3 regions of the Vogesella sp. XCS3 genome follow, and region 1 is predicted to be linked to each of the others. Evidence: predicted binding sites of a transcription regulator. Region 1 holds the regulator's gene; each other region holds the start of a gene.
What was found. The regulator FNR, encoded in region 1, switches genes on or off when oxygen is low (the NO sensors DNR and NnrR bind a similar motif). The targets are predictions, from matches to a motif close to TTGATNNNNATCAA.

Region 1 (9,954 bases):
CATGGGTCTGACCCGCTTGTATCTGGTTGAACCGAAAGTGTTTCCCAGCGAAGAGGCCAATGTACTGGCCTCGGGTGCGGTAGACGTACTCGAGCACGCTACCGTCGTGAGTAGCCTCACCGAAGCGCTGTCGGATGTGACAGTGGCCTGCGCGCTGACCAGCCGCCGCCGCGAGCTCACCACCCCGCTGTCCACCCCGCGCGAGACCGCGCCGGAGCTGATCGCGCGGGCACGCGACGGCGAGCAGGTGGCGCTGGTGTTCGGCAACGAAACCTTCGGCCTGTCGATCGAAGAGGTGGAAATGTGTAACCGCCTGGTGACCGTGCCGGGCAACCCGGACTACTTCTCGCTGAACCTGGCCATGGCGGTGCAGGTGATGACCTACGAGCTGTTCAGCCACACCGGCGTGGACGTGAACTACCTGAAAGCGGAAGGCGAGGCCGCCAGCATGGCCGAGGTAGAAAGCATGTGCGGCCACCTGGACAACACGCTGGAAGCCATCGGCTACTACGAGCGGCGCAACAGCGAGCGTCTGATGCGCCGCATGCGCGCGCTGTTCAACCGCGCAGGCGTATTGCGCGAGGAAATCGACATTCTGCGCGGCTTTTTCAAGCAGGTGCAGCGTGTCGCCGATGGCAGCCTGCCACCGCGCGACAAGCAGGGCGAATAAACCATGCTGCCCGGCTTGCTGCAATGTGCGCAGTTGCGCAGCCTGCGCGGTGCGCGACCTGGCCTACCTGCTGACCGCGCCGCCGCCCTGGCTCAGCGGGGTGGAAATCAGCCGCCAGCGCCTGCTAGGGCCGCAAGGTTGGCCGCAGCTGCTGGCGCTGGATGCTGACCCCACCCCGCTGCTGGCGTGGCTGGCAGCCCGCCCTACGCGCCGCCTGGGGCTATACGCCGAAGCACTGCTGGGGTACTGGTTCAGCCAGGCGCCACACATCGAGCTGGTCGCGGCCAACCTGCCGGTACGCGATGGCACGTTAACGGTAGGCGAATTCGACTTTCTGCTGCGCATTGATGGCGAGCCTTGCCACCTGGAAGCCGCCAGCAAATTCTACCTGCAGCTCGATAGCGCCCCGCACGCGCTGGTGGGGCCGGGCCTGCGTGATGCCTGGTGGCTGAAATACCGCAAGCTGGCCAGCCAGCTCACCTTGGCGCAGCACCCCGCAGCCAGGTTGCCGGATGGTTTCGCGCAGCTTACTGCCAGCAGCCGCCTGAGCGGCTGGCTGTTCTTCCCCGCCGATACGGCACCCACGCATCCTGCTATCAATACTGCCGCTTGCCGCGGCTGGTGGTGCCGGCGGCAGGATAGTTGGCCGCAGCAGCACCCGCATAGCCGCTGGCTGGCGCTGCCGCGCTTGCAATGGCTGAGCCCGGCGCAAGCAGATGAAGCGGCAACGCAGAGCCTGGCTGCCATGCGTGCGCAACTGGCGCAGGCGGAAGGACCCTGGCTGTTGGCCGAGTTGTTGCCGGATGATCATGGGGTGTGGCAGGAGGTGGCGCGTGGCTTTGTGGTGCCAGACAGCTGGCCAGCGCCAGAGCTGCTGGGCACCTTGCTGCCAAGGTTGGCCGCATGAAGACACTCCTGGTGCTGTGGAGCAGCCAAACCGGCAATACTTTGCAGCTGGCCAAGGCGGCAGCCGCGGTGGCGATGCAGGAAAGTAGCGTGACGGTGCGCGTCATGCCCGCCCTGCAAGCCGGCATGGACGAATTGCTGGGCTGCGATGCGCTATTGCTGGCCACGCCGGAGAACTTTGGCTACATGGCCGGCGCACTGAAAGATTTCTTCGACCGCACCTATTACCCGGCGCAGGGCAAGGTGGCCGGCCTGCCGTACGCTATCCTGATCAGCGCCGGCAACGATGGCCTGGGTGCACAGCAGGCCATAGAGCGCATTGCCCGTGGCTACGGCTGGCGGCAGGCCTATCCGCCGCTGCTGGTACGCGGGGTGCCACAGGCTGCTGACCTGGCCGCTGCGGCCGAGCTGGGCGCCACCCTGGCGGCCGCGCTGTCTATCGGCATGCTGTAGCCACAAACAAAACGCCCCGTGACGGGGCGTTGGGCATTCAGTGCGTGGGCGGCTTAGTGCTGGGCTTGCGAACAGCCTGCTACCAGCTGCTTCAGTTCTTCCGGCTTCACCAGCTGGATATGTTTATGGTCTACCACCAGCCAGCCTTGTTGCTGGAATTTGGACAGGGTACGGCTGACCGTTTCCAGTTTCAGCCCCAGGAAGCTGCCGATTTCTTCGCGGCTCATGCGCAGGATGAAATCGTTGGCCGCAAAGCCACGGGCTGATAGGCGTTGTGACAAGTTCAGCAGAAATGCTGCCAGGCGTTCTTCAGCCTTCATGTTGCCAAGCAGCAACATGACAGATTGATCACGCACGATCTCACGGCTCATCAGGCGGAAAAAGTGGTGCTGCAGGCTGGGGATGTCACGGCCGAGGGTTTCCATGCGGTTGAACGGCAGCTCGCATACTTCGCTGTCTTCCAGTGCAATGGCGTCGCAGCCGTGCAGGTTGGACGAAATGCCGTCCAGGCCCATCAGCTCGCCCGACATGTGAAAGCCGGTAACCTGTTCGCGGCCGTCCTGGCTCGAAACACAGGTTTTGAAGTAGCCGGTACGCACGGCGTACAGCGAGCGGAAACCTTCGCCAGAGCGGAACAGGTACTCGCCACGTTTCAAGCGTCGGCTTTGACGGATCACGGCGTCCAGTTGCGCCATCTCATCGCGGTTCAAGCCCAGTGGGAGGCACAGTTCTCGCAGGCTGCAGTTGGAGCACGACACTTTTAGTGCGTGCAAAGAGTGTGTGTGGTCAGTCATAGAGTAGGTTTTCGCCAAGCAAGCGGGCTTGCTTGATACGCGTCAAAGCAGAAAAAGTGGCAATTGCGCAAATTTACCAGCCCACCACCGGTTTTCCAACCAGATTAATTATGACACCCACTATAAATTTCACGCCGACGCAGTGTGTATTCGATAGAGAACTCATCGAAAGGCTGGAAGGTTCAGGCCCGCGCTACACCTCCTACCCGACTGCCGACCGCTTTCATGCCGGCTTCGGGGTGAGTGATTACGAGCAATGGCTGGCCCATCGTGCGATTGGCGCCAACCATCGGCCCATCTCGCTGTACGTGCATGTCCCTTTTTGCAACACCATTTGCTACTACTGCGGCTGCAACAAGATCATTACCAAAGACAAGACCCGCGCCGACGCTTATCTGGATTACCTGGAGAAGGAAATCCGTCTGGTGGCCGAAAAGCTGGGCAGCCGTGAAAAAGTGATCCAGCTGCATTTTGGTGGCGGTACGCCCACCTTCCTGTCCGACGAGCAGCTTGACCGCGTGATGGGCATTATCCGCCAGCACTTCGAGCTGTTGCCGGAAGGCGAGTTTTCTATCGAAATCGACCCGCGCAAGGTTGGCCGCGACACGGTCCTGCACCTGGCACGGCTGGGTTTCAACCGCATGAGTATCGGTATCCAGGATTTTGACCCTGTGGTGCAGGAAGCGGTGAACCGCATCCAGAGCGAGGAAGAAACCCGTGTGGTGATGGATGCCGCGCGTGAAGCCGGCTTCAAGTCGATTAGCGTAGACCTGATTTACGGTCTGCCCAAGCAGACGGCGCATTCGCTGGAAAACACGGTGAGCCGCGTGATTGCCATGTCGCCAGACCGCATCGCGCTGTACAACTACGCGCATCTGCCCACGGTATTCATGCCACAGCGCCGCATCAACGAGGCGGATTTGCCCTCGTCGGCTACCAAGCTGGACATCCTGCAGAACTCGGTACAGCAGCTGGCTGAGGCCGGTTACGTGTTTATCGGCATGGACCACTTTGCCAAGCCGGACGACGAGCTCACCCGTGCCTTGCAGCAGGGCCGCCTGCAACGCAATTTCCAGGGCTACTCTACCCACGCGGACTGCGACATGATCGGCCTGGGCGTGTCGTCCATTGGCAAGGTTGGCCCCTGTTATACGCAGAACGAAAAAGAGCTGGATGCGTATTACGCCGCGCTGGACGCCGGCCACCTGCCAGTGCTGCGCGGCATGACGCTGACGCAGGATGACATCTTGCGCCGTAGCGTGATCCAGGCGCTGATGTGCCGCTTCTCTTTGTCGATAGAGGCGATAGAACAGACTTTTGCTATCAATTTTGCCGATTATTTTGCCGTCGAGCTGCCGCAGATCCGTGCTTTCCAGAGCGAAGGTTTGCTGACCTTTGATGGTGACTTCCTGATGGTGGCACCCAAGGGGCGCTTCCTGATTCGCAATATCGCGATGATTTTCGACCGTCATCTGCGCGAGCGTGAAACCAAGGCGCGCTATTCCAAAACCATCTGAGCCAGCCCTGGCAAGATAAAAGCCGACAGCCCCGGATGGGGCTGTCGGCTTTTTTATGGGCCAGCACAATGAAAAGCCCGCCACAGAGGGCGGGCTGGCAGGCGGGGTATACGGCTTATTTCAGCTCGTTAACCATCTGCTGCAGCAGGGCTTCCAGGCCCTTGTCGGTGACTACGGCATTGTCGGCAGTGCGCAGCTCTACACGTACTTGCTGTTCGCCTTGGCGGGTCAGCTGTACGCGCAGGTTTGGCACGCTGGCCTGGTCACCCGGCTTGCTGTCTTTCCAGAAAGCCAGCTTGGAGAACAGGCCACCGCTGCTTTGCGCGTTGGCTTTTTGCACGTCATCGCTGCCTGGCTTCACGAAGTAGGCACCCAGCGTGCGGTCACGGTCGGTAATGGCCAGGCCGTTGTGTTCCAGCACCAGGCCGACACGGCGCCATGCGCGGTCGTAGCTGTCGTCCAGCTCGATGCCGCCTTTTACCAGGCGTGCGCGTGCTGTGGTGGCAGCTTGTTCCTGGCGTACGGTTTTGGCCGCGGTAGCTTCATCCATGCCCAGGCGCACCAGGAAGCGGCTCAGGAATACGGCTTCGATTTCCGGGTCGGTCGGGCGAGGCTGCCAGCGGGTTTCTTCCTTGGCCTCGTTGATGTAGATCTCGTACATGCCGCGGTGGCTGAAGAAGACATCGGTACCGTTGGCCGTTTTCTCGATGCGGATACGGAATTTGTCGCGCTCCGGTGTAGAGAACACGCTACCCAGGCCCACTGTTTCCAGCAGGCCGCGTACAGTGGTAGCGCCGAGCTTGGCGCGGTTTTCCGCCCAGTCGGTTTCCATGTAGCCGATATCGGCTTCTTCGTTCTGGATGACGAAACCGTTATCCAGCCAGAAAGCTTTCAGCAGTGGCCATACTTCGGCCGGGCTCTTGCCCGGAATGCTGACCCAGCGCTGGGTGCCGGCACGCTCAACAGCAGCGTTCTTGGCCACAGGAGCCTGGGCGGCAGGTGTCGCAGCAGTATTTGCCGCTGTGGCCTGGCTGCTGCTGCCCGTATTTACCTGGGGAATAGGGTAGCGGTCTTGCTGGGCAGGCGCGCTCAGGTCGGGCGGCACTTCCAGCGTGGATTTGGGTTTCGGGCTATCCGACTTGAATTCGTATCTCAGGTCGGGGTTGCTGCTGGCGCATGCGCTCAGCAAGCCTGCGCACAGCAGGCCGGAGATCAGTGTCTTGTTCATTGCTGGCTTCATGGTTTACAGGACATTGGCCTGTTTCATGGCGGCTTCGACGGTGGCGACGGCACCCTGGCTCAGCGGAGTCAGCGGCAGGCGCAGGCCAGCCGGCATCAGGCCGAGGCGATGTAGCGCCCACTTGGCGGGGATAGGGTTAGGCTCGCAGAACAGCTGCTTGTGCAGGCCTTGCAGCTGGTCGTTGATGGCGCGGGCTGCGATGGTGTCACCGGCTCGGGATGCCTTGCATAGCTGGCTCATCAGTTTGGGCGCTACGTTGGCGGTAACCGAAATCACACCGTGGCCGCCGCACAGCATGAAAGCCATGCCGGTGGCGTCGTCGCCGGAGTACAGCGCCAGGTTGGCCGGGGCACGCAACACCAGGTCGCAGGCACGGCCGATGTCGCCAGTGGCGTCTTTCAAGCCGACGATGTTGTCGATTTGCGCCAGACGCAGTGCGGTGTCGTTACTCATGTCTGCCACGGTACGGCCTGGCACGTTGTACATGATTAGCGGCAGGTCTACCGCCTCGGCAATGGTGCGGTAGTGCTGGTAGATACCTTCTTGGGTGGGCTTATTGTAGTAAGGCACCACGGACAGGCTGTGGCTGGCGCCAGCCTGTTTGGCCAGCTGGGCCAGTTCGATGGCTTCGGCGGTGGAGTTGGCGCCGGTGCCGGCAACCACGGTCACGCGGCCGGCGGCATGCTGGGCTACAGCCGCAACCACCTTGATGTGTTCTTCCACGCCCAGCGTGGCGGATTCGCCGGTTGTGCCCACGGCCACAATGCCGTCGGTACCGTTATCGATGTGAAAGTCTACGAGACGTTTGAGCGATTCGAAATCGACCTGGCCGTCCTCGAACATCGGGGTGACCAGAGCAACAAGGCTGCCGGTAAGCATAGCTTCTGCCTATATGTAATGGATTAAGTAAGGTGTTTGATTGTAGCGGAATTCCGCTATTGCGGCGCAAGCAATGCACGTTGGCCGCAACACGCTGATTGCAAGGGTTTTTGTGCTAAAATACACGGTTTTCCGGTACACATTCAGAGACTGGCAGAGGAATTATCCGCGTGATTACGACAAGCAACATTACCATGCAGTTCGGCGCCAAGCCGCTTTTCGACAAAGTTTCGGTCAAGTTTGGCGAGGGCAACCGCTATGGCCTGATCGGTGCCAACGGCTCCGGTAAATCGACCTTCATGAAAATTCTGGGTGGCGACCTGGAGCAGACCAGTGGCGAAGTGGCCATTGAAAACGGCCTGCGTCTGGGTAAGCTGCGTCAGGACCAGTTTGCTTACGAAGATCAGCGTGTAATCGATGTGGTGCTGCAAGGTCATACCGAAATGTGGGCGGCCATGAGCGAGCGTGATGCCATCTACGCCAACCTGGAAGCCACCGAAGACGACTACATGCACGCGGCCGAGCTGGAAGCCAAGTTCGCCGAGTACGACGGCTATACCGCCGAAGCGCGCGCCGGCGAGCTGCTGATGGGTGTGGGTATTCCGGTAGAGCAGCACTTCGGCCCGATGAGCGAAGTGGCCCCAGGCTGGAAGCTGCGCGTGCTGCTGGCTCAGGCGCTGTTCTCCAACCCGGATATCCTGCTGCTGGACGAACCGACCAACAACCTGGACATCAACACCATCCGCTGGCTGGAGCACGTGCTGAACGAGCGCAACGCTACCATGATCATCATTTCGCACGACCGACACTTCCTGAACTCGGTGTGCACCCACATGGCCGATCTGGACTACAACACCATCCGCATCTACCCGGGTAACTACGACGACTACATGATCGCGTCCACCCAGGCCCGCGAGCGCCAGCTGGCTTCCAACAGCAAGGCCAAAGAGCGTATCCAGGAATTGCACGAGTTTGTGGCGCGTTTCTCGGCCAACAAGTCCAAGGCCCGTCAGGCCACCAGCCGCCTGAAACAGGCCGATAAGCTGAAGGCAGATATGGTGGAGGTGAAACCATCCAGCCGTCAGAGCCCGTTCATCCGCTTTGAAATGGACGACAAGTTCAAGCTGCACCGCCAGGCCGTAGAAGTCGACAGCCTGAACAAGGCCTACGACAAGAAGGTCTTGCTGAAAGACCTGAGCTTTATCCTGGAAGCCGGCGCACGCCTGGCCATCATCGGCCCGAACGGTGCCGGTAAATCCACGCTGGTGAAACTGCTGGCTGGTGCATTCGAGCCGTCGCTGGCTGAAGGCATTACTGCCGATTACGGCCAGATCAAGTGGGCTGAAAAAGCGCAAGTGGGCTACTTTGCCCAGGATCACGAAGCCGAGTTCGCCAGCGATAGCACGCTGACCGACTGGATGCGCGAATGGGGCCAGGAAGGTGACGACGAGCAGATCATTCGCGGTACGCTGGGCCGCCTGCTCTTTGGCAGCAACGACGTGGACAAGCCGGTACGTGTGCTGTCTGGTGGTGAAAAAGGGCGCATGCTGTACGGCAAGCTGATCCTGCAAAAGCCGAACGTGATGATCATGGATGAACCGACCAACCATATGGATATGGAGTCGATCGAAGCCTTGAACATGGCGCTGGAAAAGTACAAAGGCACCCTGATTTTCGTCTCGCACGACCGTCAGTTCGTGAGCTCGCTGGCCGACCACATTCTGGAGCTGGATGGCAAAGGCGGTTTTGACTACTACACCGGCAACTACGAAGACTACCTGGCCAGCAAAGGCCTGGAGTAAGCCGGCACGGCCTGATGCAAACAAAAAGGCAGCCACGGCTGCCTTTTTTCATGCACACAGGGTGTGTTTGTTGCTAAGCCTGGCTTGTGCGCGGGTGTGGTGTTCGTGGCCTCTGGCGACAAGTGGCTGTTTTTTAGGTGGTTTTTTTTGCATTGCGATAATCGCGCCACAGCCGTGCCAGCCCTGATGACAGTCTATAGAGCGTTTGCTTTACCGCCGGCGAGCGCTTGCGTTATATTGCAGCGCAAGATGGTTGTGCGCTGCAAAATGCGGCAGCACAACCGGCATAACAAGACAAGACAGACAATAAAAACAGGGACTCGGCCTTGAGGGTCGGTGGTGGAGCAATATCCGGTCGACAATCGGGTCGCCTGCAACTGAATGCAAAGGAAGAATTATGCGCTTGAAAGGGAAAGTCTCCATCATTACCGGTGGTGCCAGCGGTATCGGTAAAGCTACTGCCGAAAAATTCATCAAAGAAGGCGCGATCGTTGCCGTGTGCGACATCAACCTGGATGCCGTTAATGCGGTGGTAGAAGAACTGAAGGCCGCCGGTGGTGAAGCGGTAGGTTACAAAGTGGACGTGACCGACCGTGCCCAGATTGCCGACATGGTTGGCGCGCTGAAAACCCAGTTTGGCCGTATCGATGTACTGGTGAACAACGCCGGTATCGTGATGGATGCCCAGCTGATCAAGATGACCGAAGACCAGTTCGACAAGGTTATCGATATCAACCTGAAGGGCGTTTACAACTGCACCAAGGCCGTGGTGGATACCATGATCGAACAAGGTGCCGGTGTGATCCTGAACGCGTCGTCGGTAGTGGGTGTGTATGGCAACTTTGGCCAGACCAACTACGCTGCCTCCAAGTTTGGCGTAATCGGTTTCGTGAAAACCTGGGCTAAAGAGCTGGGCAAAAAAGGCATTCGAGCCAACGCCGTATGCCCTGGCTTTGTGGCCACGCCTATCCTGAAATCCATGCCGGAAAAAGTGATCCAGGCGATGGAAGACAAGGTGCCGATGAAGCGTATGGCCCAGCCGGAAGAGATCGCCAACGTGTACGCCTGGCTGGCCTCCGACGAAGCCAGCTACATCAACGGTGCTGCCATCGAAGTAACCGGTGGCCTGACACTGTAAGGTTGGCCGCAAGGCTAGCAATAAAAAACCCGCCAGGTTGGCGGGTTTTTTCATGGTGGCTGGCCAGCTGTTGGCTGCGCGAGGGACTTATGCCTCGTCATCACCGTGGTGCAGCGCGCTGTCTACCTCTTTGCGGTGCAGGTGCGGTGCAAACAGCTCGACAAAGGTGTAGGCGTAGCCGCGCAAGTAGGCGTCCTTGCGGATGCCGATTTTGGTGGTGGACGGCTCAAACAGGTGACTGGCGTCCAGCGCTTGCAAGCCGGTATCGCGCTCGGGTTCGAACGCCATGCTGGCGATAATGCCGATACCCAGGCCCAGTTTGACGTAGGTTTTGATTACGTCGGTATCGATGGCGGTGAGTACCACATTCGGTGTTTTGCCGGCATCGGTAAACGCCTGGTTGATACGGGAGCGCCCGGCAAAGGCAAAATCGTAGGTAATGATGGGGAAACTGGCGATGTCATCCAGCGTGAGCGGCCGGCCCAACGACAGCAAGGGGTGGCCTTCTGGCGCCACGATACTGCGGTTCCATTCGTAGCAGGGCAACATGGCCAG
Region 2 (9,954 bases), 130 kb from region 1:
CATCGTCAAGACCGGCTACGCGGTCCACATCTCGCGGCTGTCCAAGTCCGGCCGCTACCTGTACGTGATCGGCCGCGACGCACGCCTCAACCTGATCGACCTGTGGTTGCCCAAACCGGACAATGTGGCCGAGGTGAAGGTGGGGCTGGAAGCGCGCTCGGTGGAAACCTCCAAGTACAAGGGTTTCGAAGACAAGATCGCCGTGGCCGGCACCTACTGGCCGCCGCAATTCGTGATCATGGACGGCGACACGCTGCAGCCGCGCAAGATCGTGTCCACCCGTGGCATGACCGTGGACAACGAGTACCACCCCGAGCCGCGCGTGGCGTCCATCGTGGCCAGCCACTACCGCCCCGAGTTCGTGATCAACGCCAAAGAAACCGGCAAGATTATGATGGTGGACTACAGCGACCTGGCCAACCTGAAAACCACCACTATCGACTCGGCCAAGTTCCTGCACGATGGCGGTTTCGATAGCAGCGGCCGCTATTTCCTGGTGGCGGCCAACGCTTCCAACAAGATTGCGGTGGTGGATACCAAGACCGACAAGCTGGCCGCTCTGGTCGACGTGGGCAAGATTCCGCACCCGGGGCGCGGGGCCAACTTCGTGCATCCCAAGTACGGCCCGGTATGGAGCACCTCGCATCTGGGCAGCGACGAGGTGACGCTGATCGGCACTGACCCGGCGAAACACCCGCAGTACGCGTGGAAGGCGGTTGCCACCTTCAAAGGGCAGGGCGGCGGCTCGCTGTTCATCAAGACGCATCCGAAATCCAGCAATCTGTGGGTGGATACCCCGCTTAACCCGGACGCCAAGGTCAGCCAGAGCGTGGCGGTGTACGACATCCGCCAGCTGGACAAGCCGCCGCAAGTCATCGACATCGCCGCGTGTGCCAGCCTGGACGATGACGGTGCCAAGCGTGTGGTGCAGCCGGAGTACAACAAGGCCGGTGACGAGGTGTGGTTCTCGGTGTGGAGCGCCAAGAACAAGCAGTCGGCCATCGTGGTGGTCAACGACAAGACCCGCCAGTGCAAGGCCGTCATCAAGGACAAGCGCCTGATTACCCCGACTGGCAAGTTCAACGTGTTCAACACCCAACACGACGTTTACTGATCCAACCATCACGGCGGGCTGCGGCCCGCCCAAGGAGTCAACATGAAAACCTCTCTGCTTACTGCCATGCTGCTGTCCGCCGGCCTGCTGCTGGCCACCACCGCCCAGGCCTCACCGGAGCTGGCCAAGAAGTACAACTGCCTGGCCTGCCACAGCATGGACAAGAAGGTGGTCGGCCCGTCGTTCAAGGACATCGCCAGCAAGTACAAAGGCCAAAACGTGCAGGCCAAGCTGGAAGAAAAAGTGAAGAAAGGCGGCGCCGGCAGCTTTGGCCCGGTGCCGATGTCACCCAATCCGCAACTGCCTGACGCCGACCTGAAGGTACTGGTGAAGTGGGTGCTGTCCCAGTAAGCCGCCCGTGCCGCCAGCCAGTACCGGTATGGCGGCGTTGCGGCCAACCTTGCGCGGGCCGGCCCGGCCCGCGTTAGCCGGAGTACCGTCATGACGAAGCCACTGTACAGCAGGGGTAGCCTGATCGGCCTCATGCTGATGCTGCTGGCCTGTGCGCTGCTATTTGCCAGCGAGGCAGTGCCGGCGTCTCATCTGCCGAAGCCGGATGCGGCCCGGAGCCAGGTACTGCTGCATCTGCTGCGCGAAGACTGCGGCGCCTGCCACGGCCTGACGCGACAGGGTGGGCTGGGCAGCCCGCTCACCGCCGCCGCGTTGGCCGGCAAGCCGGCCGATAGCCTGGTGGCCACCATTCTCGATGGCCGCCCCGGTACCGCCATGCCGCCGTGGCGGCCCTTCATCAGCGAGCAGGAAGCCCGCTGGCTGGTAGAACTCTTGCAACAGGACCTCCCGCGATGACACTTCGAACCCTGCTGAGCGCCGTGTTGGCCGCAGCTGCGCTGGCCGGCTGCGCCACCCCCACGCTACGCGGCAGCGGCGATCTGGGGGTGGTAATCGAACGTGCCGCCGGCAGCCTGCAGGTGGTGCAGCAACAGCCGCCGGCCAGCCTGGCACGCGTCAGAGGCCTGGGCGACCTGTCGCACGCTTCGCTGGTGTATAGCCGTGATGCCCGCTATGTCTACGTGTTTGCCCGCGACGGCGGCTTGTCCAAAGTGGACCTGCTCACCGGTACCTTGCAGGCCCGCGTGCTGCAGGCCGGCAACAGCATTGGCGGGGCCATTTCCAGCGATGGCCGCATCGTGGCGGCACAGAACTACAGCCCCGGCGGGGTGAAGCTGTTCGATGCCGACACGCTGACGCTGCTGGCCGACATCCCGGCGCAGGACGCCGCCGGGCAGTCGTCGCGTGTGGTGGGCCTGGCCGACTTGCCGGGTAACCACTTTGCCTTTGCGCTGTTTGACGCCGGCGAAATCTGGCTACTAGATGCGGCCAACCCGTGCCAGCCGGCCATCACCCGTTACCGCGGCATCGGGCGGCAGCCTTACGACGGTCTGGCCAGTAGCGATGGCCGCTACTACATCGCCGGCCTGTTCGGCGAAGACGGCCTGGCCTTGCTGGACACCTGGCACCTCGATGCCGGCGTGCGCCGCATCCTGCCGGCGTACGGCCAGGGCGAGACCCGGCTGCCGGTGTACAAGATGCCGCACCTGCGCGGCTGGAGCCTGGCCGGCGATTATGCGTTCTTTCCCGCCATCGGCCAGTCACAGGTGCTGGTGGCCGATAGCCGCAGCTGGCAGCCGGTGGCCAAGGTGCCGGTATACGGCCAGCCGGTGTTCGTGATGGCCGAACCGGGCGGGCGCCGCGTGTGGGTGAACTTTGCCTTTCCACACAATGACACCGTGCAGGTGATCGACGTGCCCAGCATGCAGGTGGTGCACACGCTGAAGCCGGGGCGCGCCATCCTGCACATGGAGTTCACCGCCCGTGGCGACGCGGTATGGTTGTCCAGCCGCGACGACGACAAGGTCGTGGTTATTGATACCCGCACGCTGGCCGTGCGTAGTGTGCTGCCGGCGGCCAACCCGTCCGGGATCTTCTTCAGCTGGCGTGCCGGCCGCATGGGGATGTGACATGCTGCAGCCACACGACCCGTTATTGCAGTTGCTGGACCGCTACCAGCGCGACTTCCCCTTGCTGGCATCGCCGTTCGGCTTTCTGGCCGCCGAATGCGGGCTGAGCGAGGCGCAATTGCTGCTGCGCCTGCGCTTGGTACAGGAGCAAGGCCTGCTGGCCAGGCTGGGGGCCGTGTTTGCGCCCAATACCGTGGGTGCCAGTACGTTGGCTGCGCTGGCGGTACCACCGGCGCAGCTGGATGCGGTGGCCGCACTGGTCAGCGCCCAGCCCGAGGTCAACCACAACTACGCACGCGATCACCATTACAACCTGTGGTTCGTGCTGGCCGCTGATAGCCGCCCGGCGCTGGACGCCGCGCTGGCACGCATCGCCAGCGTGACCGGCCTGACGCCGCTGGACCTGCCGCTGCAGCGCGAGTACCACATCGACCTGGGTTTTGCGCTGGGCCGGCACGGCCCGCCGCGGCGTGCGCGCTTGCCGGCAGCGCAGCGCTTGCTGCAGCTGGCGGGCAGCGAGCAGCGCCTGCTGGCTGCGCTGGGACCGGGTTTGCCGCTGCAGCCGCAGCCGTTTCTGGCCCTGGCCGCTGCCAGTGGGCTGTCCGAACTGCATGTGCGCCAGCGCCTGCAGCAGTGGCTGGACGATGGCGTGATCCGCCGTTTCGGCTTTGTGCTGCGCCACCGCGAACTGGGCTACCGTGCCAACGCCATGTGTGTGTGGCAAGTGCCTGCCGCGCAACGCGACGCCATCGGCACGCAACTGGCCGCCGATGCCGCCGTCACCCTGTGCTACGCCCGACCGCCGCAGGGGGCGCACTGGCCGTACAACCTGTTCTGCATGGTGCACGCCCGCAGTAGCGATGAGGCGGCGGCGCACTACCGGCGGCTGAGCGCCGATTACGGTTTGCACGCCATGCCGTCGGCCATGCTGCTGTCTACCCGTCGTTATATCCAGCGCGGTGCGCGCTACCAGCAAGGGCTACTGACCCCATGACTTCTCCATTGGTACTGGACACGCTGGACGCGGCCATCATTGCCGGCCTGCAGGGCGGCTTTCCGTTGCTGGATACCCCTTATGAGGTAGCCGGCCAGCGCTGGGGCATAAGCGGCAGCCAGCTGCAGCAACGCCTGGCCGCGCTGTTGCAGTGCGGCGTGCTGACCCGCTTCGGCCCCTTGTACCAGATAGAGCGTATGGGCGGCTGCTTCCTGCTGGCGGCGCTGGCGGTACCCGAAGCGCGCTACGACGCGGTGGCTGCGCAGGTGAATGCGCTGCCGGCGGTGGCACACAACTACCGGCGCGAGCACGCATTGAACATGTGGTTCGTGCTGGCTACTACCAGTCAGGCGGGGCTGGCCGAGGCGATGGCCCACATCCAGTTGGATACCGGCCTGTCGGTGTATGGCTTTCCCAAGCTGCGCGAGTACTACGTGGGCATGCAGTTGCTGCCCGGTGGCGACAGCGCGGTGGGGCGGCAGTCGGCCACCGTCACCGATACGCCTGCGCCGGTGCTGGACGACGCCGACTGGCGGCTGATCCGCGCTACCCAGGCCGGCTTGCCGCTGCTGGACGCACCGTGGGCGGCGCTGGAAGCCGGCTGCCAACTGGCACCGGGCGAGGCTTGCCGGCGGCTGGCGGCCTTGCTGGCGGGAGGGGTGATCCGCCGCATTGGCGCGGTGCCCAACCACTACGCGCTGGGCTATGGCGCCAACGGCATGGCGGTGTTCGATGTGGACGACGCGGCAGTGGACGCGCTGGGTACGCTGCTGGGGGCGCAGCCGGAAGTCAGCCATTGTTACCGCCGCGCGCGGCAGCTGCCATCCTGGCGTTACAACCTGTTTGCCATGTGCCACGGCGCCAGCCACGCGCAGGTGACGGCTACGGTAAACCGGCTGCGCGGCCTGCTGGGCGAAGCTTGTGGCGACCATCAGGTGCTGTTTTCCAGCCGTATCCTCAAGAAAACCGGCTTGCGGGTGTAAGGGGCAGCCCAGCTGCGCACCGGTGCGGAAAGGCTTGATAGCCATCAAGGAGCCGGCTCCGCGCCAGGAAGAGCATGAGGCCATTGTCATCCGCGGAGCCTGCCATGCTGCGCCTCAGCCATTACCTGCATACCTTGCTGCATCCCGCCCCCTTGCCGCCGGCGCGCCGCCCGGCCGGCCCGGTGGTGATCTGGAACCTGCTGCGTCGTTGCAACCTTACCTGCCAGCACTGCTACGCCACCAGCGCCGACCGCGACTTTGCCGGCGAGCTGTCGCTGGACGAGCTGTACGCGGTGATGGAAGACCTGAAAGCCTGCGGCGTGTCGGTGCTGATCCTGAGCGGTGGCGAGCCGCTGCTGCACCCGGCTATTCACCAGCTGGGGCAGCGCGCCAAAGCGATGGGCTTCTACGTGGGCCTGTCCAGCAATGGCACGCTGGTGGACGCGGCCAATGTTGGCCGCATTGCCGAGACGGGTTATGACTACGTGGGCGTCAGCCTGGATGGCATAGGCACCACCCACGACCGCTTCCGGCGGCTGGCCGGGGCCTACGACCGTTCGCTGGCCGCCATTCGCCTGCTACGCGATGCCGGCATGAAGGTGGGCGTGCGCTACACAATGACCGAAGGCAATGCCCACGACCTGCCAGCGTTGCTGCAGCTGGTGGCCGACGAAGGCATCGACAAGTTCTACTTTTCGCACCTCAATTACGCCGGCCGTGGCAACAAGCACCGCGACGGCGACGCGCGCCACCAGCGTACCCGCTGGGCGCTGGACTTGCTGATCGACGCCGCGCTGGGCCACGTGCGCGCCGGACGGCAAAAGGATTTCGTCACCGGCAACAACGATGCCGACGCTGTCTACCTGCTGCAGTGGGCGCGCCGGCGCTATCCGCTACAAGCGGATGCATTGGCGGCCCGCTTGCAACAGTGGGGCGGCAACGCCAGCGGCGTGGGAGTAGCCAATATCGATAACCTGGGCAATGTGCACCCGGACACCATGTGGTGGAAAGTGTCGCTGGGCAATGTGCGGCAGCGGCCGTTTTCGGCCATCTGGGCCGACGCGGCCAACCCCTTGCTGGCCGGGCTGCGGCAACGGCCGCGGCCGGTGGCGGGGCGCTGCGGGGCGTGTCGGCACCTGGCCATCTGCAACGGCAATACCCGCATCCGCGCCTGGGAGCTGAGCGGCGATTTCTGGCAGGCCGACCCCGGCTGCTACCTGCACGATGCCGAAATCGGCGTGCCCGATGGCGCCTACCCGCTGCCAGCGCTGTCGCCGTGGCAACGGCCACAGGCACTACTGAGCGAGGTGCAATCATGAGCGCCCGCCACCTTGCCGCCGCGCTGGCCTGGCTGCTGGCTGCGCCACTGTGGGCGGCCACCCCCGTCACCCCCGTCACCCCCGTCACTGGCGCGCGCGCCGCAGCCCTGTACGACCAGCATTGCCTGGCCTGCCACGGTACCGGCCGGCTGGGCGGTATGGGCCCGGCGCTGCTGCCACAAAGCCTGGAGCGGCTGAAACCGGGTGAGATTCTGGCCACGCTGCGCCAGGGGCGGGCGGCCACGCAAATGCCGGCCTTTGCCGGTCGTCTCGACGATACCGAGCTGAACGAGCTGGCCGCCTGGCTGGGCACCCCTCCGGCCCAGCCGCCACAATGGACGGCTACCGATATGGCCGTGTCCCGCGTGCAGTACGTGGCCGAGGCCAGTCTGCCAGCCAGTGCGCAGCTGCCTGCCGGGGTAGACCCGCATAACCTGTTTGTGGTGGTGGAGGCGGGCGATCACCATGTGTCTGTGGTGGACGGCGACCACTTCACGAGGCTGGCGCGCTTCCAGAGCCGCTTTGCCCTGCACGGCGGGCCGAAGTTTTCGCCCGATGGCCGTTTTGTCTACTTTGCCAGCCGCGACGGCTGGGTCAGCCAGTACGACCTGTACAGCCAGCGCATGGTGGCCGAGATCCGCGTCGGCCTGAACACCCGCAACGTGGCGGTATCGGCCGACGGGCGCTGGGTACTGGCCGGCAATACGCTGCCGGAAACGCTGGTGCTGCTGGACGCACACGGCCTGATGCCGCGCCAGACCTGGCCGGTACGCGACAGCCATGGCCGATTGTCGCGGGTGTCGGCGGTTTACGATGCCGCACCGCGGCAGAGCTTTATCGTGGCGCTGAAAGACAGCGACGAGCTGTGGGAGATCAGCTACAACCCGCAGGCGGCGCCGGTCTACCCCGGTATGGTGCACGACTACCGCATGGGCGAGGGCGTGGCGCTGCCGGGTTTCCTGCAGCCGCGTGTTACCGCGCTGGACATGGTACTGGACGACTTCTTTTTCGACCCGGCTTACCGCCACGTGATGGCGGCGTCGCGCGAGGGCCGCGCCGAGGTCATCCAGCTGGACACAGGCGTGAAAGTGGCCGACCTAGCGCTGGATGGCATGCCGCACCTGGGCTCGGGCATTACTTTCGAGCGCGACGGCCAGCGCCTGATGGCCACGCCCAACCTGAAAGGCGGCAAGGTAACGGTGATCGACATGGACCGCTGGCAGTTGGTGAGTCAGATTGCCACGCCGGGGCCGGGGTTCTTCCTGCGTAGCCACGAAAATTCGCCCTACGCCTGGGTGGACGCCATGATGTCGCCGCGCAAGGACACACTGGGCATCATCGACAAGGGCACCTTGCAGCTGGTGAAAACCCTAAGCGTGCGCCCGGGCAAGACCAACGCCCACGTCGAGTTCACCCGCGATGGTCGCTATGTACTGCTGAGCATCATGGAGAACCCAGGCGAACTGGTTGTGCTTGATGCGACCACCTTTGCAGAGGTAGTTAGCCTGCCCATGAGTAAGCCAATCGGTAAATACAATGTGTACAACAAAATCAATCGCTCTGAAGGTACCAGCCACTAGGACTAGGTCATCTGGCCAGTGCCTTAGTCATGGTCGCCTGCGCTAGGCTGCCACTTTTGTCTTGTGGGGGCTTGGCATGAGTCAGATTGATATAGGCGCTTTTTTACAGCACCAGCCATTGTTTCAGCAGCTGTCACCAGCGCAGCGTGCAGCTTTGGTTCCTGGTACGCATGAGGTACGTGGTCAGAAAGGACAGGTCATTTTCCAAAAGGGTGACCCTTGCGATGGCATGTATGTGGTGGTGTTCGGTAAAGTCAAGCTGGCATTGACCGCACAAAATGGCAGTGAAAAGGTGATGGAAATATTGCATCCTGGGCAGAGTTTTGCTGAGGCAGTGATGTTTCTCAACCGGCCTTGCCCGGTTATGGCACAGTTTCTGGAAGATGGGCTCCTACTGCACGTCAGTGCAGAAGTAATCTTTGGTGCTATTGCCAGTGACCCAGGTTTTGCTCAGCGTATGCTAGCCGGTCTATCGCTGCGTTTGCACAGCATGGTGCGTGATGTAGAGCGCTATTCGGTGGAAAACTCATTGCAAAGAGTGATCAGTTACCTTTTACAAGAGGGTCAGCCAGCATGTAATGGTAGGGTGGTGCACTTGCCTGTAAACAAGAACCTGATTGCGTCACGTCTAAATTTGACCCCGGAAACTTTCTCGCGGGTCCTGCATCAACTGGTTGAGTCGGTATTGGTAGAGGTTCGTGGACGTGACATTGTCCTTATGGATGTAGAAGGTATGCAGCAGCTGGTGTCTTGATGGCTGCTGCATCCCGGCTAGCTGTTTCGTAATGAAAAGTGCTCAAAGCGTGTTTTAGTCTCGGACAGTAAGGCTAGGTCTGGCCAGCCAGGGGGAGCGGCCCCTACTGGTGGTATTTGATCCGGTGCTGGGCGCAGCAGTTGCCAGGCGTAGTGGCGTACACCGTGTGTGGAGAGCCAAGCCGCCATCTGCTGCAGCGTTTGTCGGCTATGCCAGTGTGGATGAATGCTACTACGGCACTCAAATGTCACATTGCTGGACAGTAGTAGTGACAGGCTGTTCTGCACATGCTCGCCGCTGCCGGTCACGCCGGTCAGCGCCGCGTAATGTGACGGTAGCGTTTTGATATCTAATCCTACCCAGTCTAGCAGAGGCAAGGCCTTGGCCAATCTGTGTGGATAGCTGCCGCTAGTATGTAGGCCTGTTGCAAATCCCATCGCGCGAACTTGTTGCAAGAGCAGTGGCAGGGAGGGTTCCTGTAGTGGCTCTCCGCCTGAAAATACTACGCCATCTAGTAAACCGCACCGATTTGCCAACCAGGAAATAAAACGAGGCCAGTCCGTTTGCCCATTTTTCCTACGCAGCAAATGAGGATTGTGGCAATAACCACAGCGCCATGGGCATCCGGCCAGAAATACTACCGCACATAGCCGTCCCGGCCAGTCGCAGGCCGAAAACGGCTGCCAGCCACCCAGCCGCGCGCTAGTGGCGTCCTGGTTCGTCAAAGTGACGGCGTTCATAGAATTCGCCTTGTTTACCGGTGTTGAACGATGCCACTGGGCGGTGGTAGCCCATTACTCGGGTCCAGATTTCACAGCGAGTGCGCTCGCTGTCGTCCAGTAGCGGGCGTGTATCGGTGGTAGGTTGAGTCATGCGATAGCTCCTTCAGTGTTGGCCGCAGCGGTGGTCTTGCGCGCCAGAAGTTCGGCATCGCAGCGCGGGCAGAACTCGTGGCGGCCAGACAGATAGCCGTGTTGCGGGCAGATGGAAAATGTGGGAGTGATAGTGATGTAGGGCAAACGGAAGTTTTCCAGCGCCCGGCGCACCAGCTGGCGGCAGGCGTCGGCGCTGGACACCGCCTCGGTCATGTACAGGTGCAGCACGGTGCCGCCGGTATAGCGCGATTGCAGTGCCTCCTGGTGCGCCAGCGCGGCGAACGGGTCGTCGGTGTGGCCGACCGGCAGCTGGCTGGAGTTGGTGTAGTACGGCTTGTTGGCGCTGCCAGCCTGCA
Region 3 (9,954 bases), 850 kb from region 1:
ATACGCCACGGCATCATGGCTGCAACCCAGGCATAGCGCCTCCACATGGCGGGTAATTTCGCTACCTGGCGAGTATTCAAACGGCGGGCAATTGACCAATGCTTCAAACTGGATATCTGCCTCTGGTGCTACTTGCTGCATCTCTGCCAGCAGCACCTGCGCATAGTCTTTGACCGACGCCACAAAGCGCTCGTGCACATCGCCCGGCAACCAACGCACCTCAAACACAAACTCGCAGTCCTTGGGCACGATGTTGGCCGCATTACCACCCTTGATCAGCCCGGTTTGCAGCGTGGCAAACGGCACATCGTACAGCGGGTGGCGGCTGCCAAAGGACTGTTCAGCATCGGCCAGCTTGCGGATATGCGTTACCAGCCGTGCCGCGTACTCGATTGCATTTACGCCTTGCGGGGTAAGTGATGAATGCGCTGCGCGGCCGCGCACATGCACGCGATAATGTGCAATACCCTTGTGCGCAATCACCGGGCGCATCATGGTGGGCTCGCCGATAATGCAACCCGCCACCGGCACCTGGCGCGCCAGCAAGTCATCAATCAGCCGGCCTACCCCCAGACAACCGATCTCTTCGTCGTACGAAAGCGCAATGCCAAGGCTACGTGTCATTACCCCGTCAGCGGCCAGCTGCTGCCAGCGCGGCACTGCGGCCAACACGCACGCAATAAACCCTTTCATGTCCGCGCTACCGCGGCCGTAAACCAAGCCATCATGAACCGTCATGTCAAAGGGGGGATAGTGCCATTGCTGGCCATCTACCGGCACCACATCGGTATGCCCCGACAGCACCACCGCAGGCAGCGACGTATCGCCCAAATGGGCGAACAAATTCGCCTTGGTTTTTTCATCATTAAATGTGAGCGTACTAAGCACACCATACTGCTCAAGCCAGCCTGCCACCCACTCAATAAGCGCCAGATTTGAGCCACGGCTGGTAGTGTCGAACGATAACAATCGGGATAAAATGGCTTCGGTAGCAGGCAGGCAGTTCATGTCGGGTACCTCATAACAGGTGATGGGCTATCAGGAGCATACCCAATTGCCACAGGCATGCAAACCACTACAGCACCACCATTTCGGGCTAAATGCCGCAACAGGCTTGGCAGCCGGGCCCAAGCCATGTATTATTCGCTCTCTCTATGGCGGGCCCCCCCGCATTGTACGGTAGCCAACCTGGTCAGGTCCGGAAGGAAGCAGCCACAGTTACTTAGTGCAAGTGCCGGGGTTCAGGCTCGCCACCCCTCCCCCTCTGCTTTATGCGTTCCTCTGCTTCACAAATTTTGATTGAACTAAATTTGTTGATCAAAATCTATTGACAATCCCTAGAGCATTTTTCTTTTGATCGATTAAAAATACTGCTATCATATGCAGTACATAAAGGGACTCGGCAATGACCTTGTTCCATAGTTTCATCTTTAAAACGTCACCCGGATCACATCCGGATTCCTGAATTGAACAGAAGCGAGGAACGCTATGAAACTGTTTGACAAAATCGCCAATCCACGTGAAATCCGCCGCAAACTGGGTCTGAACCAGCAAGAATTCTGGAGCCGCATCGGCGTTACCCAGTCTGGCGGCAGCCGCTACGAAAGCGGCCGCAACATGCCAAAACCAGTACGCGAGCTGCTGCGTCTGGTTCATGTTGAGCAAATCGACCTGACAAAAGTACGTCGCGAAGATTTCGAAATCGTGGAATACCTGAAAGAGACTCACCCTGACCTGTACAAGAGCCTGCGCAAAGCCGTGCGTGCCCGCATGGATGCCCAGACCGAAGGCAGCGCAGATACTGCCGAAGCCTGATCTTCAGTACAATAAAAACCCCGTCCAGCCGGACGGGGTTTTTTTATGCCTGATAAGCTACCCGGTCAATCCTCACCCGGGTTGCGCACCAAGAGCACCGGCACATCAGCCTGCTTCAGCACACCTTCTGCCACACTCCCCATCAGCAAATGCAGCAAGCCACCCAGCCCGTGCGTACCCATCACCATCAGGTCGGCACCCCAGCTATTGGCATCCTCGACGATGACACTTGCAATGCGGTCGCCCCAGCTTTCCAGAATGCGGGATTCCACCGCCAACCCCTGCGCCACCACCTTGGCATGACACGCAGCCAATACCTGCTCCCCAGCCTGCTTGATGGCGCCTTGCAGCTCAGCCGCATCCAGAAACTCGGCCCCACCCCAGCCAAACTGCGCCAGATCCACCACGTGCACCAAGCGCACCACAGCACCCACCTCTTTGGCTAGCTTGCACGCTTCTGCCAACGCCAGTGCCGATGTAGCGCTGTCATCTACCGGAATATAAATACGCTGATACATATAGCCTCCTGTCTCACGTGTTTTTCAAGTCTAGCCCAAGCACCTGCGCAGGCATTGATAAAGATTAACAGCAAGCGCAGTATTACATTACCGAAATAAGGACAAGCGCATGGCTCGTATCCAACTAGATCTACCACAGAGTATTTTGTTCCGCACCGAACTGCAGCTTGCTATCGCCGACATCAACTACGGTGGCCACATGGGCAACGATGCGGCGTTGCGCCTGGCACACGAAGTACGCTTGCGCTGGCTCAAATCTCTCGATTACACCGAGCTAAATATCGAAGGCTTCGGTATTATCGTTAGTGACGCTGCGGTAATGTACATGGCAGAAGTGTTTCATGGCGATGTACTCCATTTCGAGCTGGGTCTGGCAGACCACAACAAGTACGGCTTCGACATCGTCTACAGCGCCCGCAGCACCCGAACGCAACAAGAGGCTCTGCGCATCAAAACAGGCGTGGTGTTTTTTGACTATCAACAACGAAAAGTCTCCCCGGCCCCCGCGGCATTTACCGCCAGGCTGGCAGCTACACAATAAAGGAAACGCGCCATGAAAAAGTACGCGCCAAACAGCCCGGAAGCCCTGGCACGCATTCTTGCCATGTTCATGATTACCGATGGCAATATGGACCCACGCGAGATCGAGACACTGGAAAACCTGCATGTCTATGAGCTACTGGGCCTGAGCCGCAAGGACTTCATCAAGGTACTGGTAGACTACTGCGATGACATTTCCGACGAGGCAGAAGAAGACGGCACCATCCACCTGCTGGCCTCCGAGCGCACCAATGTCATCCTGGATGGCGTCAGCGAACGCAGCAAACGCGTTATCTGCTGCGCCCTGGCGCTGGACATTTGCAAATCGGACAATACAATCAGTGATCCGGAAATGCTGCTGCTGCGCCACATGATGCACTACTGGCACATTACCCTGGACGACCTCCAGGCCGAGCTGGCCAAAAACTGAGCCAGCCATCAACAGCAGCCGCCGCCAGGCGGCTGTTTGCATTTCATAACAACAATACACAGGCTAAACCATGAAAACCCGCTTTAACGGCACCGACAACTACATCGCCACCGATGATCTGATGATGGCAGTGAATGCCGCCATTACCCTGCAGCGCCCGCTACTGGTAAAAGGCGAGCCCGGCACCGGCAAGACCATGCTGGCCGAAGAAATCGCCAGCGCCCTGGGCAAACAGCTGATCATCTGGCCGATCAAATCCACCACCAAGGCGCAGCACGGCCTGTACGAGTACGATGCCGTGTCGCGCCTGCGCGATTCGCAGCTGGGCGACGACAAAGTGCACGATATCCGCAACTACATCCGCCAGGGCAAGCTATGGCAAGCCTTTGCCAGCGAAGAGCAAGCGGTATTGCTGATCGATGAAATCGACAAGGCAGACATCGAATTCCCCAACGACCTGCTGCGCGAGCTGGACCAGATGGAGTTCTTTGTGCACGAAACACAAGAATTCATCAAAGCGCGCCACCGCCCCATCATCATCATTACCTCCAATAACGAAAAAGAGCTGCCGGACGCTTTCCTGCGCCGCTGCTTCTTTCACTACATCCGCTTTCCGGACCGCGACACCCTGCAGCAAATCATCCAGGTGCACTACCCCGACATCCGCCAGCAGCTGGTTCGCGAAGCACTGGAAGTATTCACCGGCATTCGTGACATGAACGGGCTGAAAAAGAAGCCTACTACCTCAGAGCTGCTGGACTGGCTGAAACTGCTGGACAGCGAAGGCATCAGCGAACAGCTGCTGCAACAGCACCGCGACAGCAACACACCACCTCCCATGGCTGGCGCACTGCTGAAAAACGAGCAAGACATGCACTTCTTCGAGCGCCTGATGCAGATGGCGAAAATGCGGCGCGGCTAATGGACGCACACTGGCAAGCCCTGATTGATGCCTACGACGACCAGCTAAGGTTGGCCGCACGCAGCGAACACACCCGCATCGCCTACCGGCGGGACCTCACCAAGCTCGCCCAACTGCTGGGCAGCACCCAGCCCGAGCATACCGATGGCCCGGCCATACAGCGCGCCCTGGGCCAGTTGCGACGCCACGGCCTATCCCCACGCACGCTGGCGCGCATGCTCTCGACCTGGCGCAGCCTGTTCGAGTGGATGATCCGGCGCGAATGGCTGGCGGCCAACCCTTGCGCCGGCGTGCGTGCCCCACGCGCCGGGCAGCGCCTGCCCAAGACCCTGAGCGTGGACAGTGCCATGCAGCTGCTGGACACCCCTGCCGAAGACGAGCGAGAAATACGCGACGCCGCAATCTTCGAGCTGATGTATTCGTCCGGGCTGCGCCTCTCCGAAACCGTATCGATCAACCTGGCCGACATCGATCTACGCGAAGCGCTACTGAAAGTACAAGGCAAAGGCAACCGCGAGCGCATATTACCCATCGGCAAGCAGGCCGTTGCCGCGCTACAGCGCTGGCTGCCCTTGCGACAAGCGGCGGATGGCGAAGAAGCGCTGTTTGTCTCCAGCAAAGGTGTACGCATCAGTAGCCGCCAGCTGGCCCGTCGGCTGGAACGCTGGGCGCTGCACAGCGGTAGCGAACAGCATGTGCACCCGCACATGCTGCGCCACTCGTTTGCCAGCCACATGCTGCAGTCCTCCGGCGACCTGCGCGCGGTGCAAGAGCTACTAGGCCACGCCAATCTGGCCACCACCCAGATCTACACCAGCCTGGACTTTCAGCATCTGGCCAAGGTGTACGACACCGCACACCCGCGCGCCAAGCTGGATGACAAAGACAAGCAGTAACGTCGTACAAATCCACCCGGGGGCGCCGCGCCCAAAGAAAAACCCCCTGCGAATAGCAGGGGGTTTTGTCTTGGCTTGCGGCCAACTTAGCGTGATTTCACGAAAGGCACGCCAATGGCTTTGGGTGCCACGGCACGGCCCATGAAGCCTGCCAGCAACACTACCGTCAGCACGTACGGCAGCGCCTGGATAAAGGCATCCGGAATACTGCCAATCAGCGGCAGCTCCACACCCTGCAGGCGAATCTGGATCGCATCGGTGAAGGCAAAAATCAGGCAACCCAATACCGCAGACCAAGGGCGCCACTTGCCAAAAATCAGCGCCGCCAGCGCCAGATAGCCTTTACCGGCCGTCATATCTTGGATGAACGCGCCAGTTTGCGCCAGCACCAGGTAAGCACCGGCCACACCGCACAGCGCGCCACCAATGGCCTGCGCCATATAGCGCACACCCTTCACGCTGATACCTGCTGCATCGGCAGCATGCGGGTTTTCACCCACGGCACGCAGACGCAAGCCAAAGCGGCTCTTGTATACCACCCAGCTCACCACAAAAATCAGCAGCAGTGCCAGGTACACCAGAATGTTGTGGCCAAAGAAGGTCTTCAACATCGGACTGTGGGCGATAGCATCGGAAAACGGCAGCTCGATAGCGGTAAAACGCGCGTCGTCCGACAAGGTCGGCGTGCGGCCGCCTTGCTGGAACCAGGCCAAGGCCAGTACAGGCGTCACACCGGACACCATCATATTGATGGCCACACCGGAAATCAGCTGGTTACCGTTATAGGTAATCGACACCACACCATGCAGCATGGCCACCGCCATCCCTGCGGCAATGCCAGCACCCAGCCCTACCCACGGGGATTGAGCAATATACGCCACGCAGGCGGCAGCAAATGCTGCGGCCAGCATCTTGCCTTCCAGTGCCAGATCCACCACGCCAGAGCGCTCGGAGAACAGACCGGCCAGTGCCGCCAGCACCAGCGGGGTACTCACACGCAGCGTGGCGTCCAGCACACTAAAAATCATGTCCATGCTGTACTCCTTACTGGTTCTTCAGGATGCGTTTGAACGCAGCCGACAACGGGGTCTGGAACAGGTTTTCCAGCGCACCGCAGAACAGGATGATCAAGCCTTGGGTGAAGATGATCATCTCTCGCGTAATGGCCGGCTTCTCGAACGACAGGTCCAGGCCACCTTGGGTTAGCGCACCAAACAGTAGCGCAGACAGCAAAATGCCTACCGGATGGTTACGGCCCATCAGCGCCACCGCAATACCGACAAAGCCGATACCGTTGGTGAAACCCATATTCATGCGATGGGTAGAACCCAGCAGCTCGTTGATAGCAGCCAGACCGGCCAGCGCACCAGACACGCACATCACGGCGATCACAACCTTGTCGACCGGAATACCGGCATAGCGGGCTGCTTTTTCATTCAGGCCCACCGTACGGGTCACAAAGCCTTTCGGGCTATGCCATACCACCAGATAGAACAACACCAGCGCCACCAGCGCCAGGAAAAAGCTGGCATTCAGCGGTGTATTGGGCAGTTCGAAACCCAGCGGGGCAAACAGCTCGTGCAGCATCGGCACCCAGGCGTTCTGGGCAAACTCGCGTGTTGCGGGGGTTTGCGAACCTGCCATGCGCAACTTGTCTACCAGCAACCAAGTCATCAGCGAGCTGGCAATAAAGTTGAACATAATGGTGGTTACCACAATGTGGCTACCACGCTTGGCTTGCAGATAACCCGGCACCAATGCCCAAGCCCCGCCAAACACGATGGCGGCCAACATGGCCAATGGAATCACCACGTAGGCCGGCAAGAAATCAAACTGCAGGCACACCAGGGTAACACCCAGGCCGGCCAGATACATCTGGCCTTCACCACCGATATTGAACAGGCCGGCGTGAAACGCTGCCGCTACCGCCAGGCCGGTAAAGATGAAACTGGTGGTGTAAAACAGCGTGTAACCGATACCTTCCGGATAACCAAACGCGCCGTTGATCATCAGCTTCAGGCACTCGATCGGGTCTTCACCGATCAGTGCAATCACCAGACCCGATACAAACAGCGCCGCAAGCAGGTTCAGCAGCGGCATCAGCCACAAGCTGGCCCAGCGCGGCATATTGGCTGGCTGACTCATTTATGTCCCCCCATCAACAAACCCAGCGAGGTGGCGGTCGCTTCTGCCGCCGGCAGCTCGCCGGAAATGGCACCACCGTTCATTACGATAATGCGGTCACTCAAGGCCATGATCTCGTCCAGCTCCACCGACACCAGCAACAACGCCTTGCCCTCGTCACGCAGCTGCATCAGGCGCTTGTGGATGAACTCGATCGCGCCGATGTCCACGCCGCGCGTAGGCTGGCCAATCAGCAGCAAGTCCGGATTGGCGTGAATTTCACGCGCCAGAATCACTTTCTGCTGGTTACCACCCGAGAACAGGCCGATACGGCGGTGCGTCAGCGCCGGGCGCACATCAAACTCGTCGATAAAACGACGGCAACGCTCGATGATCGCCTTGCGGTTAAACAGGAAACCACGGCGCACGCTCGGGTCGTCGTGATAACCCAGGATGGCGTTCTCGAAGGTCATGAAGTCCTTCACCATGCCCTCGCGCGAACGGTCTTCCGGAATGTGCGCAATACCTAGCTTGCGATACGCAGCGGCCTTCGGCTCGCGTGTTTTCAGCGTAACCAGCTCTTTACCCTTGAACTGCACCGAGCCAGACGTCGCGTCACGCATGCCGGACAGCACTTCCAGCAGCTCGGACTGGCCATTACCGGACACCCCGGCAATACCGACAATCTCGCCGGCATGCAGATCGAAGCTGATATCTTTCAGCAGCGCCACGCCCCGGCCGTCTACCAGATTCAGGCCGGCAACACTCAACACCTTCTCGCCCGGCACGGCAGCGACCTTATCAAGGTGCATGTTCACCTTGCGGCCAACCATCAAGTCGGCCAGGTCTTCCTTGGTAACGTCGGCAGTACGCACCTGCCCCACAATCTCGCCAGCACGCATCACCGTAACATCGTCGGTAATGTCCATCACCTCGCGCAGTTTGTGCGTAATCAGGATCACCGTTTTGCCCTGCTCGCGCAGCAGGCGCAGGATGCGGAACAGGTCGTCGGCCTCTTGCGGCGTCAGCACGGCGGTCGGCTCATCCAGGATCAGCACGTCAGCACCGCGATACAGCGTTTTCAGGATTTCCACACGTTGCTGCGTGCCCACGCCCAGCTCGCCCACAATCGCATCAGGGTCGACTTGCAGGCCGTAATCCTGGTTCAGCTTTTGCAAATGGGTACGCGCCGCAGCCAGGCTACCGTCCAGCGTCATGCCGCCCTCGGCACCCAGCACAATGTTTTCCAGCACGGTAAACGGGTCCACCAGCATGAAATGCTGATGCACCATGCCGATACCCAAGCCGATAGCCGCATGCGACGAACGAATGCGCTCGGCCTTGCCGTTAATCTTGATTGTTCCGGAATCCGCCTGATAGTAGCCGTAGATAATGCTCATCAGCGTGGATTTGCCGGCACCGTTCTCGCCAATAATGCCGTGAACCGTACCTTTGCGAACTCCGAAAGTAATGTTCTTATTGGCGTGCACTTCACCGAAGTGTTTGTTAACGCCAATGAGCTCGATGGCTAATTCGGCCATAGTGATCTCGCTCTCGGTTAAAATGCCATTCCCATAGCGTTACGGCAAAATACAGCCGTGACAAAGTGCGGCAAAGCAGACAGGCCCACCGCGCACAATAAATGGAAACTCGAATAATCAGACAACGGCCCGCTTTCGCAGACCGCTGTACCTCCCCCCTGCCAGACCAACGTCAACAGGCGGAAACGCTTTGCCAACCCTGCCAACCGGCCTGGGGCGATATCCGGCCGCGGCCAGCCTCACCATCCCGCCGCGACAGACACAATAAAGTGCGGCAAGCAGAATGAACTGCTTGCCGCACAAGTCGTCTGGATCAAACAGACGATTACAACATTATTTTACCGGGCAGCTATTGCCAGCGCGGTAGTCAACCACTTTTACCTTGCCAGAAATGATGTCTTTCTTGGCTTGGTTCACTTTGGTTTCGATGTCTTTGGAGATCAGTTTGCGGTTGTTCGCATCCAGCGCCCAATCCACACCACCCTCTTTCAGGCCCATGGTCACCACGCCTGCTTTCCAGGTGCCTTTCTGGCCGTCCAGCATCAGCTGGTAAACAGCATTGTCCACACGCTTGAGCATGGAAGTCAGCACAAAGCCCGGGAACAGGTGGTTCTGGTTGGAATCCACACCGATACCCAGCTTGTTCTTGTCTTTGGCAGCTTGCAGCACACCCATGCCGGTACCGCCTGCAGCGTGGAAGACCACGTCTACGCCACGGTCAAACTGGCTGCGAGCCAGCTCGCCACCACGTGCCGGGTCGTTAAACGCTTGCGGAGTGGTGCCGGTCATGTTGGATACCACTTCTACCTTGGCATCAGCTGCCTTGGCACCTTGGGTATAACCACAACCGAATGCGCGGATCAGCGGCACGTCCATACCACCGATGAAACCGACTTTCTTGGACTTGGAAGCCAGGGTAGCCGCCATACCAACCAGGTAGGAGCCTTCCTGTTCCTTGAAGATGACGGACTGCACGTTGTCGCCCTTGGCCACATCGTCAACAATCGCGAATTTCACTTTCGGGAATTCGGCAGCCACGGTCTGAACAGCCTGGGTAAAGGAGAAACCCACAGCAATTACCAGATCTACATTCTTGCGCGCCAGGTTACGCAGTACTTGTTCTTTCTGCGCTTCGTTGGCGATTTGTGCTTCACGGTAAGCTACACCA

Region 2: a site for FNR is predicted at 5,105-5,118, ahead of nirJ (heme d1 biosynthesis radical SAM protein NirJ). Genes of this name have one in related genera too.
Region 3: a site for FNR is predicted at 2,388-2,401, ahead of LCH97_RS02965 (universal stress protein). Genes of this name have one in related genera too.

Annotation. Positions count from the first base shown of each region.
Region 1 is NZ_CP085530.1:3,530,583-3,540,536, forward strand. It holds gene LCH97_RS16875 (RNA methyltransferase) at 1-670, shown strand, start outside; gene LCH97_RS16880 (DUF1853 family protein) at 720-1,577, shown strand; gene LCH97_RS16885 (flavodoxin family protein) at 1,574-2,029, shown strand; gene fnr (fumarate/nitrate reduction transcriptional regulator Fnr) at 2,083-2,823, opposite strand; gene hemN (oxygen-independent coproporphyrinogen III oxidase) at 2,934-4,340, shown strand; gene bamC (outer membrane protein assembly factor BamC) at 4,456-5,568, opposite strand; gene dapA (4-hydroxy-tetrahydrodipicolinate synthase) at 5,584-6,459, opposite strand; gene LCH97_RS16910 (ABC-F family ATPase) at 6,630-8,261, shown strand; gene fabG (3-oxoacyl-ACP reductase FabG) at 8,659-9,399, shown strand; gene cysB (HTH-type transcriptional regulator CysB) at 9,487-9,954, opposite strand, start outside.
Region 2 is NZ_CP085530.1:3,397,365-3,407,318, forward strand. It holds gene LCH97_RS16195 (nitrite reductase) at 1-1,114, shown strand, start outside; gene LCH97_RS16200 (c-type cytochrome) at 1,157-1,465, shown strand; gene LCH97_RS16205 (cytochrome c) at 1,556-1,921, shown strand; gene LCH97_RS16210 (cytochrome D1 domain-containing protein) at 1,918-3,093, shown strand; gene LCH97_RS16215 (Lrp/AsnC family transcriptional regulator) at 3,095-4,087, shown strand; gene LCH97_RS16220 (Lrp/AsnC family transcriptional regulator) at 4,084-5,070, shown strand; gene nirJ (heme d1 biosynthesis radical SAM protein NirJ) at 5,175-6,389, shown strand; gene LCH97_RS16230 (nitrite reductase) at 6,386-7,969, shown strand; gene LCH97_RS16235 (Crp/Fnr family transcriptional regulator) at 8,046-8,723, shown strand; gene LCH97_RS16240 (anaerobic ribonucleoside-triphosphate reductase activating protein) at 8,741-9,463, opposite strand; gene nrdD (anaerobic ribonucleoside-triphosphate reductase) at 9,426-9,596, opposite strand; gene LCH97_RS16245 (ribonucleoside triphosphate reductase) at 9,593-9,954, opposite strand, start outside.
Region 3 is NZ_CP085530.1:653,778-663,731, reverse strand. It holds gene argE (acetylornithine deacetylase) at 1-1,008, opposite strand, end outside; RNA gene ffs (signal recognition particle sRNA small type) at 1,157-1,255, shown strand; gene LCH97_RS02970 (DNA-binding transcriptional regulator) at 1,489-1,815, shown strand; gene LCH97_RS02965 (universal stress protein) at 1,881-2,333, opposite strand; gene LCH97_RS02960 (thioesterase family protein) at 2,443-2,874, shown strand; gene LCH97_RS02955 (hypothetical protein) at 2,887-3,303, shown strand; gene LCH97_RS02950 (MoxR family ATPase) at 3,374-4,225, shown strand; gene LCH97_RS02945 (tyrosine recombinase XerC) at 4,225-5,121, shown strand; gene LCH97_RS02940 (ABC transporter permease) at 5,208-6,155, opposite strand; gene LCH97_RS02935 (ABC transporter permease) at 6,166-7,266, opposite strand; gene LCH97_RS02930 (ABC transporter ATP-binding protein) at 7,263-8,786, opposite strand; gene LCH97_RS02925 (BMP family protein) at 9,120-9,954, opposite strand, start outside.